DNA from 4 places in the Oceanobacillus sp. MO10714A genome. Region 3 is predicted to be linked to each of the others. Evidence: riboswitches for the same ligand, from Rfam matches in the RefSeq annotation. Region 3 holds a riboswitch; each other region holds the start of a gene.
The links. A riboswitch is a leader RNA that binds a small molecule or an ion and turns the genes downstream of it on or off. The one in region 3 is predicted to bind S-adenosylmethionine.
Positions count from the first base shown of each region.

Region 1: linked by a shared signal. The riboswitch ahead of SPD53_RS12725 (aliphatic sulfonate ABC transporter substrate-binding protein) and the one ahead of SPD53_RS13895 (homocysteine S-methyltransferase family protein) in region 3 are both predicted to bind S-adenosylmethionine.
Region 2: linked by a shared signal. The riboswitch ahead of SPD53_RS15795 (methionine biosynthesis PLP-dependent protein) and the one ahead of SPD53_RS13895 (homocysteine S-methyltransferase family protein) in region 3 are both predicted to bind S-adenosylmethionine.
Region 4: linked by a shared signal. The riboswitch ahead of SPD53_RS16545 (methionine ABC transporter ATP-binding protein) and the one ahead of SPD53_RS13895 (homocysteine S-methyltransferase family protein) in region 3 are both predicted to bind S-adenosylmethionine.

Region 1 covers NZ_JAXHDC010000025.1:36,817-41,033, forward strand. The annotation lists gene acsA (acetate--CoA ligase) at 1-181, opposite strand, end outside; gene SPD53_RS12715 (ABC transporter ATP-binding protein) at 197-898, opposite strand; gene SPD53_RS12720 (ABC transporter permease) at 912-1,754, opposite strand; gene SPD53_RS12725 (aliphatic sulfonate ABC transporter substrate-binding protein) at 1,771-2,754, opposite strand; SAM riboswitch class I at 2,921-3,032, opposite strand; gene SPD53_RS12730 (AI-2E family transporter) at 3,296-4,217, shown strand, end outside.
Region 2 covers NZ_JAXHDC010000041.1:19,763-23,979, reverse strand. The annotation lists gene SPD53_RS15805 (ATP-binding cassette domain-containing protein) at 1-455, shown strand, start outside; gene SPD53_RS15800 (YqhV family protein) at 426-701, opposite strand; gene SPD53_RS15795 (methionine biosynthesis PLP-dependent protein) at 1,154-2,284, opposite strand; SAM riboswitch class I at 2,361-2,472, opposite strand; gene SPD53_RS15790 (bifunctional metallophosphatase/5'-nucleotidase) at 2,650-4,053, shown strand; gene SPD53_RS15785 (YunC family protein) at 4,122-4,217, shown strand, end outside.
Region 3 covers NZ_JAXHDC010000030.1:34,084-38,300, reverse strand. The annotation lists gene SPD53_RS13900 (PASTA domain-containing protein) at 1-1,226, shown strand, start outside; gene SPD53_RS13895 (homocysteine S-methyltransferase family protein) at 1,463-2,512, opposite strand; SAM riboswitch class I at 2,600-2,701, opposite strand; gene SPD53_RS13885 (GNAT family N-acetyltransferase) at 3,198-3,695, shown strand; gene SPD53_RS13880 (GntR family transcriptional regulator) at 3,826-4,203, shown strand; gene SPD53_RS13875 (ABC transporter ATP-binding protein) at 4,193-4,217, shown strand, end outside.
Region 4 covers NZ_JAXHDC010000047.1:700-4,916, forward strand. The annotation lists gene SPD53_RS16535 (carbon-nitrogen family hydrolase) at 1-328, shown strand, start outside; gene SPD53_RS16540 (pyridoxal phosphate-dependent aminotransferase) at 354-1,520, shown strand; SAM riboswitch class I at 1,600-1,711, shown strand; gene SPD53_RS16545 (methionine ABC transporter ATP-binding protein) at 1,818-2,834, shown strand; gene SPD53_RS16550 (methionine ABC transporter permease) at 2,840-3,502, shown strand; gene SPD53_RS16555 (alpha-hydroxy-acid oxidizing protein) at 3,536-4,217, shown strand, end outside.

The sequences.
Region 1 (4,217 bases), on a different contig from region 3:
TTTCTCCATAACCATCAGCCACATGGCGATCCACACTCTCATATGCCATATTTACATTTCCAGTATCCGACCAACTAAAATGAGACTCGATTGCCTTCCAAGTGAAATCCTCCCTGACAGGCAGATCAGCTGCTATATTATAATTCCCTTCATATGAATCAATGACTTCTTCTTTCCCCATCGTTCGTTAGCCCCCTTATTCAATATGTAATACATCTAAAATTTCAGCTTTTTTTGCTGCTAAGTTTGAATTACCCCGGTCACGAGGCTTCGCTCCCACAACGGACAGCTCTCTTTCCAATGTCCCTGGCTGACCACCAAGAATCAATATCCGGTCACATAAGTACAATGCTTCATCAATATCATGTGTAACGATAATCATCGTTGTCGAGCGAATCTCTTGAATTTCTAACAATAAATCCTGCAATTGCATTTTGGTGAAAGCATCAAGTGCGCTAAATGGCTCGTCTAATAACAAAACACTAGGCTCTCCAATAAGTGCGCGGGCAATCGCCGTTCGTTGCGCCATTCCACCAGATAAATCTTTTGGAAAATGATTGCCAAATTCGGATAATCCGACTAGATTCAAATATTCCTGCACGTCAACACTTTTCGTATCTTTTACACCAAATAAGATATTTTCTTTCACGGTTAGCCAAGGCATTAATCTCGGTTCTTGGAAAATCATTCCGATTGGTTGCTCACCTAGACTCGCAAGCTCAATATCTCCCTTAAATCCTTCATCCAAACCAGATAACACCCGTAATAATGTACTTTTCCCACAACCACTCGTTCCCAGGATTCCAACCGTCTCGCCTTCCTGAATGGCAAATGATAGATTTTTAAATCCTGCCAGTCCGTTATTGAACGTTCTTGATGCGTTTTCTACTTTCAACATGATGATCCCTCCGTCAGAGCTGGTTTTGTAAGTTATCCTGCCATTTTAATGCACGGGCCTCTAATGTCTTCAATAGGAAATCCGTTGCTTTACCTAGTAGTGCGAATAATATAATGCTTGCAATGATCAGTTCAGGTGAATACGTATTTTGACCGACGACGAGCAAATATCCTAGTCCTTGGCTTGCTCCCATTAACTCGGAAGCAACAACGAACATCCAGCCTAATCCAACCCCGCTCCGTAACCCAACGAGGAAAGATGGGAGGGATGCTGGAAAAATAATGCGACGAACTGTTTGTAATGCTGTGAAATGGTGAATCTTCCCAACCTCAATTAACTTCCGGTCTACACCTTGAATTCCTGAAACGATATTCAAATAAATTGGGAAAAAGACACCAACTGCAATTAACATCACTTTAGAGGCCTCTCCAATTCCCATCCATAGGATAAATAGTGGCACCCACGCGAGCGACGGAATCGAACGAAACGCTTGGATTAATGGATCCATCAATTGTTCAAACCATTTAAAATAACCGACAACAGACCCGATGACAACTGCGGCAACCGTCCCAGCTAGAAAACCAACAGCCACACGATAGAAGGTGATCCCAACATGCCCCCAAAGTGTTCCTTCATTCGCTAGTTCAATGATTTTTTGTACAATTGTCGTTGGAGAGGGAAAGACATAAGCATCGAGCAAGCTGAAACGAACCGCCGCTTCCCAGATGATAAACAGAACAGCTGGGATAATGAGACCAAGCGCGAACCCCCTCACTTTCTTCCATTCTGAGTTGACCTTTATTGCTTTCTTTTCTTTTACTTCAAATATTTCATTTACCTCTGTTTTGACGGACATGCCTATTCCCCCTACTTCATTCGATTACATTTTTTGAATATTGTTCAACGATCAATTCTTCCACAAGTTCCTTAACATCAATATTTTCTTGAATGACACTTTCCGCTTGCAGTACTTCACCTGCTGCGTTAAGTGCTTCAATTTGCTTCTCTCCGGGAATCGGATCTGAAAAGTCATTCCGTTCCAAGCTCTTCTCAGCTATCTCTAAATCCATATCTGCTTCTCGTGCCAATATTTCCGCTGCCTCCTCTGGATTTTCGATGACCCATTCTCTCGCCTTTTCATAGACTTCAATTACTTTTTCTATAACCTCTGGATGCTGTTCTGCAAATTCGGATCGAACATTTAATGTTCCGTACGTATTTTTATCATGGTCCCGTAAAAATAAATTTGCTCCAGAATCTACTTCAACTTTTGCCATATGTGGATCTAACCCTGCCCATACATCGACTTGATCGGTTAAAAGAGCATTTGCACCATCAGCATGTTGTAAGTTCACAATTTCCAAATCCTGTGAGGAAAGTCCCGCTTCCTGCAACGAACGCAGCAAGAAAATGTACGGGTCTGTTCCTAATGTGGCAGCTACTTTCTTACCTTCCAGTTGTTCTACCGATTTAATGTCAGAATCAGCTGTTGCGACAAGTGCCGTCCATTCCGGCTTCGAATAAATATAAACGGACTCAATTGCCGATCCGTTTGATTTTGCAATTAATGCAGCTGCCCCAGCAGCCGAACCGAAATCTACACTACTCGAATTTAAAAACTCAAGTGCTTTATTACTCCCATGACTGAGCACCCATTCCACTTCTATCCCCTGCTCCTCAAACACTTCCTCCGCCCAACCAAATTCTTTCAATGCTAGACTTGTCGGGGAATAATATGCATAATCTAATACCACTTTATCTAATGTGTCCTTTCCTTCTCCCTGGGCAGAGTCACAAGCCGTTATAACGAGCGAAGCTCCAATCATTCCTGCGATAAAAGCAATCCACTTTCTCATGTCTAGTTCCTCCTAGGCTTATTTTTATATTGAATTTCAATTTAAGTTTTCCAAACTTTATTTTCCTTATAAGTATAGTCGGGTTTAAATGTGAACTTTCCACCTTTTCAAAGATTGCTTCATATAAAAAACCCCCTTCCTTAAGAAGAGGGTTTTAAAATTCCTCCTCTTATCTTTCAGATTCTTAAAAACTGTAGGATTTAGCACCTTTGCAGTTTGGCCAACTGCAGGTTGCCGGGTTTCGTCGGGCCTATTCCCTCCACCACTCTTAATAAGAGAGTATACATATGTAATTGTATTGAACAAATTATTTTAAAATTTAACCGATTGGAAACTATTCTAATCAAAAAGAATAAAATTGTCAACTTTTTTTTAAAGTTGTTTCAGCGGGACAGAGGGTCAGAGCATTTGTCCCAGGTTTAATATGATTGCAGGATTACTTAAGTTTTTATCTTGTATTTTTCCTGTTATAAGTGGATACTAAAGGATATAGGCAAAACTAGTTAACTTACTTCACATGGCATAAGAGAGGAAATATTATATGGAATCAATCGTCGACTTTTTTCGAAAAACCGGAGTAAAACGCATTATTATTTTTGGTTTAATCATTCTAATTCTTTACAGTGTAAGAAGTTTAATAAATATTATCCTCCTTACTTTTATTTTTTCATTTTTGATGAATGGGCTAGTTGAATTTACAATGAAACGGATCAAATTTAACCGATCGATTCTCGTGTTATTGCTATACTCCGTAATCGTCAGTTTATTAACAGTAGGAGCAGTAAAATACTTACCAATTATAACGATGGAAATCAGTCAAGTCATTGGGCAGATTTCAAATTTCTCCATCCAATCGTATAATAATCCAGTTTTTAGTTTTATAGAACCGATTATTTCAAGCGCTCAAATTACAAGCTACATAGAAAACGGCTTTTCATTTCTCTTAAAGTCGATTACAGATATTAGCACGGTAAGTGTACAGGTTTTAATCTCGTTAATACTTAGCTTATTCTTCCTGCTCGAAAAACCCCGCCTACTTGCATTTACGAGTAAGTTCAAAAAAAGTAAAGTTGCGCCATTTTACCTGGAGATCGAGTACTTCGGCAGTAAGTTTTCACGCACCTTTGGCAAAGTAATTGAAGCACAATTTATGATTGCCCTGATTAATACATTTCTTACGGTCATTGTATTAATCATTCTTGGATTCCCACAGATCTTTGGATTAGCGATTATGGTCTTTTTCTTAGGGCTTATCCCTGTTGCAGGTGTAATCATTTCACTTATCCCGCTATCTCTCATCGCCTATACAATCGGGGGCTTTTTAACCGTTATTTACTTGCTCATCGCAATTATGGTTATCCATGCAATTGAAGCGTATATTCTTAATCCGAAATTGATGTCTTCTAAAACAGACTTACCTGTATTTTATACATTTATTGTCTTGATCTTTTCCCAGCATTTCT
Region 2 (4,217 bases), on a different contig from region 3:
TCACCCAAGTGGGGCTGGAAGATAGAGCAAATGACTTTCCTTCCATGCTTTCCGGTGGTCAAAAACAGCGGGTTGCTTTAGCAAGAGCATTGGTTCATGAGCCAAATTTACTTCTACTAGATGAACCTCTAGGCGCACTTGATGCGCTAACAAGGTTAGAAATGCAAGAACTGATTGAAACATTATGGACAGAAAAGAAATTTACAGCAATTCTTGTTACACATGATGTAGAAGAAGCAGTTGCAATAGCGGACAGGGTGATATTAATAGAAGATGGGAGGATAGCGTTAAACCAAAACATTGCGTTGGCACGGCCAAGAAAACGAACAAACCCGACCTTTGGTATGTATGTAGAAGAAATCCTTACAAGAATTATGAATAAAAGAACAGAAAAAGAATATACACAACCGTTTCATGAAAAATCACTATCCCTTCTTAATTCCGTAAATAATTAGAGCAACGCCAAGAAAAATCCACAGGAATTTACTAAAGGATATTTTTGTGGACATCCCGATAATCCCAATTGCAGTAGTGAGCAGGAGGATAAGGGGACCGACAAAAGCGAGTGAACTGTTAATGATTAAAGTTTTTTCTATCTCATTAAATTTAATCATTAAAAATGCCGCAAATATTTCGATCGAACCGGAAAAAATCCGTAATAAGGCTATAGACAGAACAGCCTTTTCCAATAGACTAAACATCGTACTCCCCCTGCAAAAATATGTTTATTTTTAAATATATGCCCGGCCAGTCCAAAAAAGGACTGTATGAAAAATTACAAGCTTAAAAAGGGAAGTATGTATGCAAAAGATGAAAGAAGGGGTTTATACCTTTATATAGGAAAGAGATCTGTATTCTTCCGATGACCTTACAACCCGCTGCAAAATAATATTAAAACTGCATTAAAAGCAATTTTTATTAATTTAAATACCTATCTTTTAAGGGGATTCTCTTAAAAGATAGGTATTTTCTGCAGATAAAGATAGGACCACTTCAAACAAACCATCTTACCAGCTTCGACTATGCAGAGACTGCTGCAGAGGGAGAATTCTTAATGAGACACAGCGACCGATGCAGTCTCCAAACGCACTTAGTAAATTTCGAGAGCGTTATTATGATTTGTAGGGTTTATCTCTAGTGTTATATCCCACTTTCATTTATTTAATCCAAAAACAGTAGCTGCCTGGATTTTTTCAAAAACCGTATCAAGATCTAAAATGAGATCATCAATATGCTCAATTCCAACAGAAAAGCGTAAGAGACGGTCATCGACCCCGCGACTTTCCCGCTCATCCAGCGGAATATCGGCATGGGTCTGTGTGGTCGGATATGTAATAAAGCTTTCGACACCACCTAGGCTTTCTGCAAAGGTGATCAGCTGCAGATTTTGTAAAAATGGATTAATTAAAGCTTCATCCTGTAAACGGAACGAAAGCATCCCGCCAACTCCTGGATATAGAACATTCTCGACTGCATCGCGCACATTTAAATATTCCACTATTTTCTTCGCATTCTCCTCATGACGCTTCATGCGCAGTCCAAGTGTCTTCATCCCTCGAACAATTAAAAAAGAATCGGCAGGGGAAAGCACTGCCCCGGAAGAATTATGATTCGTTGCAAGGAGTTCTGAAATATCTTCATCTTTTGCGACGACTAATCCCGCCAATACATCATTATGGCCGCCAATATATTTCGTTGCACTATGAATGACGATATCGGCACCGAGCTCTAGTGGCTGCTGTAAATAAGGTGTTAAAAAAGTGTTATCGACAATGAGTAATAAATCATGTTCTTTAGCGAGTTCGGCATATGTTGGGATATCAATTGTCTCCATGAGCGGGTTCGTTGGAGTCTCAATGAAGATAGCTTTTGTACTTTCCGTAATCAATGCCTCTACAGCAGCGACCGATGCGAAATCGGAATAGCATGCCTTTATATTGTATTTTTCCTCATATTGCTTTAATAAACGATAGGTTCCACCGTACACATCCGCTGAAAACAATAAGGAATCCCCAGATTTAAACAAGGATAATACAAGTTGAATGGCAGCCATTCCGGAACTGCAGGCAAATCCTGCATAGCCATTTTCCAAATCGGCAATGCCCTTTTCCAGGATCTCTCGCGTCGGATTTTTCGTTCTGCTATAATCGTATCCGGTTGATTCACCGAGACCCTGATGTTCATAGGCAGTAGTTAAGTAAATCGGTGTACTTACTGCTCCCGTTTTTTTATCCGATCGATTTCCTAATTGGACTAAACGACTTTCAATCTTTTGTTTTGTCATCTTATCACCCTATTCTTCGTAATAAAAAAGAGACCTTCTATAAGAAGAAGGTCTCGGTATCTACACAAGTACGCTCTTCTTATCTTCAAGACGGCAGGTCGTCAATTGGAATTAGCACCGGGCTCACGTGTTTAAGCTGGTTGCTGAGACTTCATTGGGCCAAATCCCTCCGTCTCTCTTGATAAGAAAAAATTATGAAGTTTTTAATGATTGAATATATAATAGTACAGCTATTCAGAAAATGCAAGAGAAATAAAGAATACATAATGAATATGCAAAATAGTTTGCATCAGGAGGAATCGCTGATATAGTTTCTTATAGGAATCCATTTGATTATGGACGGTTTAGGCTAAGGAGCAATATTTATGAAGGAAAAACTTTATTTTTATTATACAAATGATTTGCATAGTGATTTCAGCCAGTGGCCGCGGACAGCTGGCTATTTAAAGGATATGAAAAAGAATCGTATCGCTCGGGAGGATGCCCATTATTTAGTTGATGTTGGTGACCATATGGACCGTGTTCATCCAATATCGGAGGCTTCGATGGGAAAGGCGAATGTGAAGCTTTTAAACGAGGTCGGTTATGATGTCATCACACTTGGGAACAACGAAGGGATTACACTATCCCATGATGATTTATATCATTTATACGACGGGGCGGAATTTGAAGTTGTCTGTGCGAACTTGAAGCATAAAGAACATAATCCACCTGCATGGCTGCACGATACTCGAATTATCCAGACGGAATCGGGAGTACGGATCGGAATGATCGGGCTTACTGCTCCGTTCAATGCTTTTTACGGGCTACTCGGCTGGTACCTAACTTCCCCCTTTGAAGAGTTGGAAAAACAGCTGGCCTCTTTAAAGAAAGAAGCGGATATTATCATTCTTCTATCCCATTTAGGAATTAGTGAAGATGAAGCGATTGCGCGGAAATTCCCGGATATCGACGTTATTATTGGAGGGCATACTCACCATCTGTTGCGGACCGGTGAATATGTGAACAACAGTCTTCTCACTGCTGCTGGCAAGCATTGTATGTATGTTGGCGAAGTTATCTTAACATATGATCATGATAAAAAGGAGCTCATCCAAAAAGAGGCTTATACAACAGATGTATCAAGCTATCCCGAAGATGAAGATACGAGAGGGCTGCTTACTGAATTGGAAAAAGAAGCTTCTGGAATATTGGGAACAGAAGTTGTTTATCTAGAAGAAGGGTTTCAAGCGGACTGGTTTAGCGATGTGCCGATGATGCAAGATTTGACGGAAACAGTACGGAAATGGACGGATGCTGATGCATCTTTGTTGAATGCTGGACTTCTGCTTGACGGCTTGCCAAAAGGAATGGTCACTTACGGTGATATCCACCGGATTTGTCCGCATCCGATCAACCCAGTTGTCGTGCATTTGAGGGGAGATGAATTGATTGAAGTGATCCGTGCTTCCTTGAAGAAAGATTTCATGGAGATTCAATTGAAAGGATTCGGTTTCCGCGGGAAAGTCATTGGCAGAATGCTTTTTGCTGGGTTATCCATATCTACGACACTACGGGCGAACGGAACGGAAGCAGTGACTGGGGTAACGTTCTGTGATGGTTCAGCTGTGGAAAAGCAGAAAACATATCGCATTGCTACTGCCGATACATTTACTTTCGGTCGCCTTCTCCCTGAAATTGCCAAATCAGAAATGAAACAATATTTCCTACCTGAATTTTTAAGGGATTTATTACTCGATACGTTAAGAAATAAAACACCGCAGCCTTAAGATGCCGATTGTGACAGAGGAGCCTGCTTTTGCATACTTTATTATGTAACTAAAGGAGGCATCCGGAGATGATTACTGTTAATCCAATTGAAATTGAAGGGATGCAGTTCACAGCAGTAAGTGTCGAACTGCCAAAGACGACATTACTCACGGTTTCAAACGAA
Region 3 (4,217 bases):
TGGACTACCGAAGAAAAAAGAGACGTCGGATGTGGCTGATTATTTCAGGATCCGTTTTAGCTTGTGGTTTGATTTTCTTCATCTATTATCTGCTTGTCCATGTGAAGGTTGAAGACTTTGTAGGAGAGTCTGTATCCGTGGCCCGGGAATGGGCAGGTGAGAATGATGTCGAAATTGAATTAAACCAGGAGTATAATATGGAATATGATGCCAATCAGGTTTTTGAGCAAAGTGTAGCTGCTGGGGATAAAATACGGAAAGGGAAGACTCTAGAGTTAACGAGCAGCTTGGGACCAGATCCAGAAGAGGTTATACCGCTCCCAGACTTTTCGGAAATGAGCCAGGAGGAAGCACGGAATTGGATTGACGAAAATAAAGCGGAAAACCTGCAATTGGTTACAGAGTATAGTGATGACCTTGAAGAAGGGGAATATATTAAGACTACGATCCGGGATAGTGGGGTCGATGAGGCGGAATATCAACGTAAACACAGTGCAGCCGTCTATTATTCAAAAGGAAAGGAAGTTTTTGAAAAGAATATAACGGTACCTGACTTTACAGGAAAGCCCAAAGAAGAAGTGGAAAAGTGGGCAGAAACGAATGAAATTGACATGACTTATGAAGAAGCTGACTCTGACAGTATCGAGCCAGAACATATTATTAGTCAAAGTGAAGCTGCAGATGAAAAGGTAGCAAAACGAGATAAGATGAAAGTGAAGGTATCTGTAGGTAAAGCTACGGTCGTTCCAAACTTTTGGGGACTGACTGCGGAGGAAGCAGTTAGCAATTACCCGGATTTAGATGTGACGGTAAAAGAGAGATACAATACAGACATACCTTATGGAAGATTCATTTCCCAATCCGTTGAGGCGGAAACCAAATTAACGGACCAAGATGATAAGGGTGTTACTGTTACGTATTCATTAGGTAAGCCGTATTTAGCTGATTTCCGTGGTCAAATGGAAGGAGATCTGCCACGGTTATTCTTTGATGAATATCAATCAAAAGGCGCTGATATTAAGTATATAGTCAAGTATGTCTATTCTCCAGAAGTAAAGGGAACAGTGGTGAATATGAGTAAATTCAATGAATTCGTACCAATGACGTATACCGTTGAAATCAGTATTAGTAATAATGCCTCCGCACCACCTAATCCGCCAGACTTTTTTGATGATGAACCGGAGGCCCCTGTAGTCGATGAAGATATTGAAGTGGACGAAGAATAAATATAATCATCATGTTTAAAAGCACTACGAAATTTAAAATGAGGAGAGAGCTTACCCTACCCGAAAGAAATGTGCTGGCTGTAGCAAATACATTTCGGTATGGTAAGCTTTTTTATTTAAATCGATTGATTGTTAACTTGTTTCATTTCTTATTATCTTCTGTACAGTGATGTAGAGCATTTTTATGAATTTAACAGTGCTAAAGTTGGGTTACTCATTAAAAAACAGTCATCTTATTATGCCTTTGTACGATATTCCGTGTTGTGCTTTTTAAGTGTTTCATCATTACCAAATAAAAAGTGTTTCTCCATGTTCGGGGAGAATTTTGAATTTATTGTTTCAACTCCGACAGCTTCTGCAACTTCTCTTAGCATTGCAGGTGAAGCACCGCAACATAAGCCGATATAATTAATACCAATTTCTTTTGCCTCTTTTGCCCATTCCGCTAATTCGAAACGATTATGGTAAAGCGGATCAAGTGCAGTCGGGAAAGTTGTTTCCGTAGGCAATGTGCAATTGCATCCGGCATCAGGCAAATTAAAGAATGTCGGATTTTCTTCCGTTGTCCGATATGGAAGTGGTAGAGCGCCCACATAGCCATCTACATTTTTTCGGATGTCCACTAAGTATGAATGCATTGTATCAGGTCCGCGGAAGCAGTTCAGACCAACTACTAATGCCCCCTTTTCAGAAAGGATTTTACATGATTCATCTGCCGTATATCCATCTCTTAAAATGTTCTCCGCAAATAAGGCTAACGTAATCACTGCAGGTAAACCTTGTTTTTGAATTTCTTCCAAGGCGATTAATGCTTCTTCATGATAATAAAATGTTTCACCAACAATGTAGTCAACGCCCTCTTCCTTACACCATTTCACCATTTCTGCAAAAATACTTCTCACTTCTTCCTTGGAAGCTGGATTATTTGGATCAAAAATATTTGTATTCGAAATATTTCCCGCAACAAGTGCTTCCTCTGTCGGGTGTTCCTTGGCTACTTCTTTTGCCAACCGAATTGCACTCCGATTTAGCGGCTCTAATAAATCTTCTTTACCAATAATGCGAAGCTTCTCTCGATGACCATTATACGTAAACGCTAAGATCACATCAGATCCAGCATTCATAAAATCTCTATAGGTTTGTTTAAGTGCTTCTGGGTTTTCTAGTGCCACTTCCGGTACAAATGACCCTGCTTGTAAATAACCCCTTCGTTCCAATTCAAACAAATACCCTTCTCCAACAATAACTGTTCCTTCTTTTAACCTTTGTTCTAGAGTACGTTTCATTTCTTCTCCTCCTGTTTTATATGTAATAAAATAATAAAAACCCCTTCTTAATATAAGAAGAGGTTTAAATCGCATTACTAGTTTCTCTTCTTATCTTCAAGCTTAACGCTACTGGAATTGGCACAGTGCTTCAAAAAGTCTGTTGCCGAGGTATCAAAGGGCCAGTCCCTCCACCTCTCTAGATAAGAAAATTACATATTTAATTTTGATAATTTTTACTCTACATAGGTTTCGTATAAATGTCAAGAGAAAATTTAATAATTATTTTAAAATTTAGTTAATGCTATTCGTGTTTTAAACCGACAATATCCGGTTCTAATTTTTCGGGTATTCGTTTTCAATTGTTATTATAATAATCTTATGAAGGAGGGAATAAGCGATGCTGAAAAATATGAATTGTTTCTGAGTGGCTCCCTTCATCAGATTATGAATTGGTTGAGGCTCCTGAAATGAAATTTCATTTACGGGGGATTTATTTGTTTATAGCGAAATTTGGATTGCTGTACAAAAGAAAAATTAACATGTAACAAAAAATGCCTTTAGTATTGGACTGGGTTGATCGCAATCCAGTCCTCTAACTGTTTAAGATTAATTCCATTAATAACTAGGAATTTAGTTTTGAAATATATGGTAAGATTAATTGAGTTAGAATAATTAATAAATATAGAATTAAGGGGAGAAAGTGATGATTATTAGAAAAGCTAGTACAACTGATGCAAAAAAATTAGCTAATCTTATAAAGGAAGTCGAAAAAAATTCAAAATATATGCTCTGGGAATCTGGTGAAAGAGAAGTTCAGGCAGAGAGCCAAGTGGAAATGATCAAAAGCATACAAGCAAGTGAAAATTCTACGATATTTGTAGCAGAAAAGGAGCAGGATTTAGTGGGTTATCTTTTTGCAATAGGTGGAAAGGCACGAAGAAATAAGCATTCCGTTTATATCGTTGTCGGCATATTACAAGCCAAGAGAGGACAAGGAATTGGTACAAAACTATTTTATCGGTTGGATCGTTGGGCACGGGATAGGAATATTCGAAGGTTGGAATTAACTGTGGTTACGAAGAATGATACAGCTCTTTCATTATATAGAAAAGCAGGGTTTGAAATAGAAGGGACCAAAAGGCATTCCTTGCTTATAGGTGATGAGTTCATGGATGAATATTATATGGCAAAATTATTATAGACAAGCTCGATTCTGCATATGTGGGATCGAGCCTTTTTAAGCTTAATTTTAGAAAATGGGATTGACATTTATCTGAAGGTGTTATATGGTTAATTACATAAGTAATTAACCAACTAAGGAATGAACTTAAATGAAGAAAAAACTAGATGACAGCAAGCCAATTTTCATGCAGATAAAGGATTTAATTGAGGATTCGATTATGGATGAATCCTATCAGACGGGGACCAGGGTACCATCAACGAATGAATTTGCTGCCTTTTATCAAATTAATCCTGCAACCGCTGGAAAAGGGATTAATGAGTTGGTCGGAGAAGGAATATTGGTTAAAAAGAGAGGGGTGGGCATGTTTGTTACCGAAACAGCAAAAGAGATTGTTATGGAGAAAAGGAAACAGACTTTTTATGACAATTACATGCTACCACTCAAAGAGGAAGCAAAAAAGCTTCAGATTAAAGATGAAGAACTTATAGAAATGCTGCAAAGGAAGGATGAAGGATATGAAGATTGAAGTGAATAATTTGA
Region 4 (4,217 bases), on a different contig from region 3:
ACTCACGCGCAAGTTGGCGTTAGACGGGGCGCAAGTATTATTTATCCCTGCCGAATGGCCGAAACCGCGGACCAATCATTGGGTTAACCTGCAAATAGCCCGCGCAATTGAAAACCAAATGTATGTCGTATCTGCAAACAATGTCGGCACCCTGAATGAGGTTAAATACACCGGAACTTCTTTAATCGCAGACCCTTGGGGAGATGTTCTCGTAAAAGGTTCAGAAGATAAAGAAGAAACATTACGAGGCACAATCAATCCGGACAGGGTAATTGAAGTCAGAAAAAGTGTCCCAATCTTTGAAAGCCGTGTCCCAGAGTTATATTAAATATACAAATAAAGAGGTTATGTCAATGGAATTTTCGAATCGCCTAAAGGAGTTGCCCGTTCAATTTTTTGCAACTCTCGTAGAAAAAGTGACAAAAGCATACGCAGAAGGTCGCGATGTCATTAATTTGGGGCAAGGGAACCCGGATCAACCAACTCCACCCAATATTGTGCAAGCTTTGCAAGAAGCTGCCGCAGACCCAAATTCACATAAATACTCGCCGTTTCGTGGCACAGCGGAATTGAAACGAGCAGCAGCCGATTTCTATAAGCGGGAATACAATGTCGATTTAGACCCGGAAGCGGAAGTAGCTGTTTTATTTGGGACGAAGATTGGCTTAGTCGAACTACCCCTCGCCTTAATGAACGAAGGCGACATGCTGTTACTGCCAGATCCAGGCTACCCGGACTATCTATCTGGCGTCAAGCTTGCGAATGTTCGGCATGAAGTAATGCCATTACTTCGAGAAAATGCATTCTTACCAGACTATGACAAGCTCACGCCGAAACAATTAGAAGAAGCGAAATTACTTTACTTAAATTATCCGAATAATCCTACAGGAGCCATCGCTTCCAAAGAATTTTTCGAAGAGACGGCACAGTTAGGCAAGGAGCACGGTATCGGTATCGTCCATGATATTGCTTACGGTGCAATAGGCTTTGACGGGAAAAAACCGGTTAGTTTCCTCGAGGTAGAGGGCGCTAAAGATATCGGGATCGAGCTTTATACCTTATCGAAAACATACAATATGGCCGGTTGGCGAGTAGGCTTTGCTGTTGGCAACGCGAAAATGATTGAAGCGATCAATCTCCTGCAAGATCATTTATTCGTTAGTCTGTTCCCCGCAGTCCAACATGCGGCGGCTGTTGCCTTAACTGCAGAGCAATCAAGTGTGGAGGAATTAGTCGAGCTGTATGAAGGGCGCAGGAATGCATTAATCGCGGCATGTAAACGGATTGGTTGGGAAGTTGAAGCTCCTAGTGGCTCGTTCTTTGCATGGCTGCCGGTTCCGAGTGGGTATACAAGTGAGCAATTTGCTGATTTGCTACTGGAAAAGGCTGATGTTGCTGTCGCCGCCGGAAATGGCTTCGGGACGTACGGGGAAGGTTATATCCGGATCGGTTTACTAGTTGATGAAGCCCGTCTTGAAGAAGCAGTCGAACGGATTGAAAAACTTAAACTTTTCTCTTAGTCTGAAAGATTACTAAAATAAGAGTTGACGACACGTAACTTTTGCTGTAGTCTATATCAATATAATTAAATAGTTTTATCTCTTATCAAGAGTAGCTGAGGGACTGGCCCGATGAAGCTCGGCAACCTTTTTATGTCAACCATAAAAGAGGTGCTAATTCCAGCAAAACGTGATGTTTTGAAAGATAAGAGAGGACCTCTGAATACATACAAAGCCTCTCTTTCTTTAGAAAAGAGAGGCTATTTTTATACCAACTATTTCTTAATCTAAAGACGATTGGAAGGGAAAGGTAGATAGATGATCAAATTAGAGAACATCACGAAGGTATTCCCATCTAAAAATGGGAATGTTACAGCGGTAAACAATGTTAACCTTCATGTAAAAAAAGGTGAAATCCACGGTGTCATTGGCTACAGTGGTGCTGGTAAAAGTACCTTAATCCGGCTCGTCAATTTACTGGAAAAGCCGAACAGTGGAACGGTAACAATCAATGGCACAGAGCTAACAGCCCTATCAAATGAAAATTTGCGGAAAATGAGACAGAAGATCGGAATGATTTTCCAGCATTTCAATCTCATGAAGACTGCAACCGTTTATGAGAACGTAGCAACACCACTAAGACTTCTAGGGCTTAACAAAACAGAAGTGAAAGAACGTGTAGAAAAATATTTGAAAATTGTTGATTTAGCAGACAGAGAGGACAGCTATCCTTCTCAATTATCTGGTGGACAGAAGCAGCGGGTCGCCATTGCACGTGCATTATCACAGGAACCAGAAATCCTGCTGAGCGACGAGGCGACAAGTGCCCTTGACCCCGAAACAACTAATTCAATTCTTGATCTACTCCTTAAGATTAACGAAGAACTGGGGATAACCATCTTACTCATTACCCACGAAATGAGTGTCATTCAGAAGATTTGTGACGATGTGTCGGTTCTTGAAAATGGAGAAATCGTTGAACAGCGTTCCAGTATCGAATTGTTCACCGATCCCCGTCATCAGACGACAAAGAAGTTTTTAGATACGATTTCTCAGCGTAAATTATCCGCATCACTCATCAACCAATTGAAACTAAATGGTACGGTGACGAGCCTTACCTTTATTGGAGAGAGTGCCGGGGAGCCTTTACTTGCACAAGTGATTGAGAAGTTTAAAGTGAAGCCGAATATTTTAACGGCGAATATTATGGAATTGAAAAACGGAATCGTCGGAAATCTGATCATTCATCTTGTTGGTGAACAGGATCAAATCAATGCCTCCTTAACGTTCTTAAACGATCAAGGGGTCGTAACAGAAGAAGTGGAGGGTGAATAAATAAAATGGAAAACTTTATCGAACAATGGCTGCCTATTATTGGCCAAGCTATCATTGAAACGTTTCAAATGGTCATCATTTCCTTATTTTTTGCGATTTTGATTGGGGTGCCTTTAGGCATACTTGTTGTACTGACACGCCCGGGACAATCATTGGAAAATAAATTCGTCTATCAATTATTGAATCTCGTTATAAACATAGTCCGCTCGATTCCGTTTATTATTCTATTATTCTTTATTCTGCCATTTACGAAATTCTTGGTCGGCACAACGATTGGCGTGCAAGGTGTTATCGTTCCACTCGTTATTTACACCGCACCATATCTTGCACGCTTACTGGAAAGTTCTCTACTCGAAGTGGATAGCGGAATTATTGAAGCATATAAAGCAATGGGGATTAAAACACATAAAATCATCTGGAGTGTCATGCTTCGGGAAGCACGTCCATCCATCGTTTTAGGCTTAACAATTGTTACAATCAGCTTGATCGGTGCGACCGCAATGGCCGGTCTAGTCGGTGCAGGGGGACTCGGAGATCTTGCGTATCGTTTCGGACACTTACGTTATGAAGTAGATGTCATGTATGCAACGGTCTTTATCTTAATCATCCTCGTCCAAGGAATCCAGTCCCTTGGTAACCGGATCGCTGCACGTTTGAAAAAGGATTAAACGGAAGAAAGCCAACTTTAGGAGGTAGAAGTCTTGACGACTACAAAGCCGAAAGATGCATTCATTACGAACCTAGAAACAACGGAGACTTTTCCTTTTCGTGTAGAAGAATTAGAGGCAAAAGCGAAAGAAAAAATGTCGAAAAATGCATTTGGATACACCCGCTCAGGAGGCGGAGGGGAGGAGACGTTGCGGAAAAACACCGCTTCATTCGAGAAATATTCTATTCTGCCCCAATATTTAAATGATGTCTCCAACGTGGATACAAGTATTGAGCTATTTGGTCATACGTACCGCCACCCATTTTTGCTCGCTCCGATCGGAATGCTGAAAACTACGCATGAAGAAGCGGAACTTGCGGTTGCAAAAGCAGCTGCGAAATTGGATGTACCTTATATACAAAGCACGGTTTCCAGTTACGCAATCGAGGAAGTGGCAGAGGTTTCAGAAGGTAGTCCAAAATGGTTCCAGTTGTACTGGTCCAATAACGAAAATATTTCCTTTAATATGGTAAAGCGTGCAGAAGAAGCAGGCTATCAAGCAATCGTCCTTACTATCGATACAACAATGTTCGGCTGGCGCGAGGAGGACATGACGAACCGATTCTCACCGCTGAAAGCAGGCTACGGAAAAGCGAATTATATTACAGATAGTGCCTTTCTATCCACATTAAAGCAGGACGACGAGGCATCTGTCGTAGAAGAAATTTTGCAAA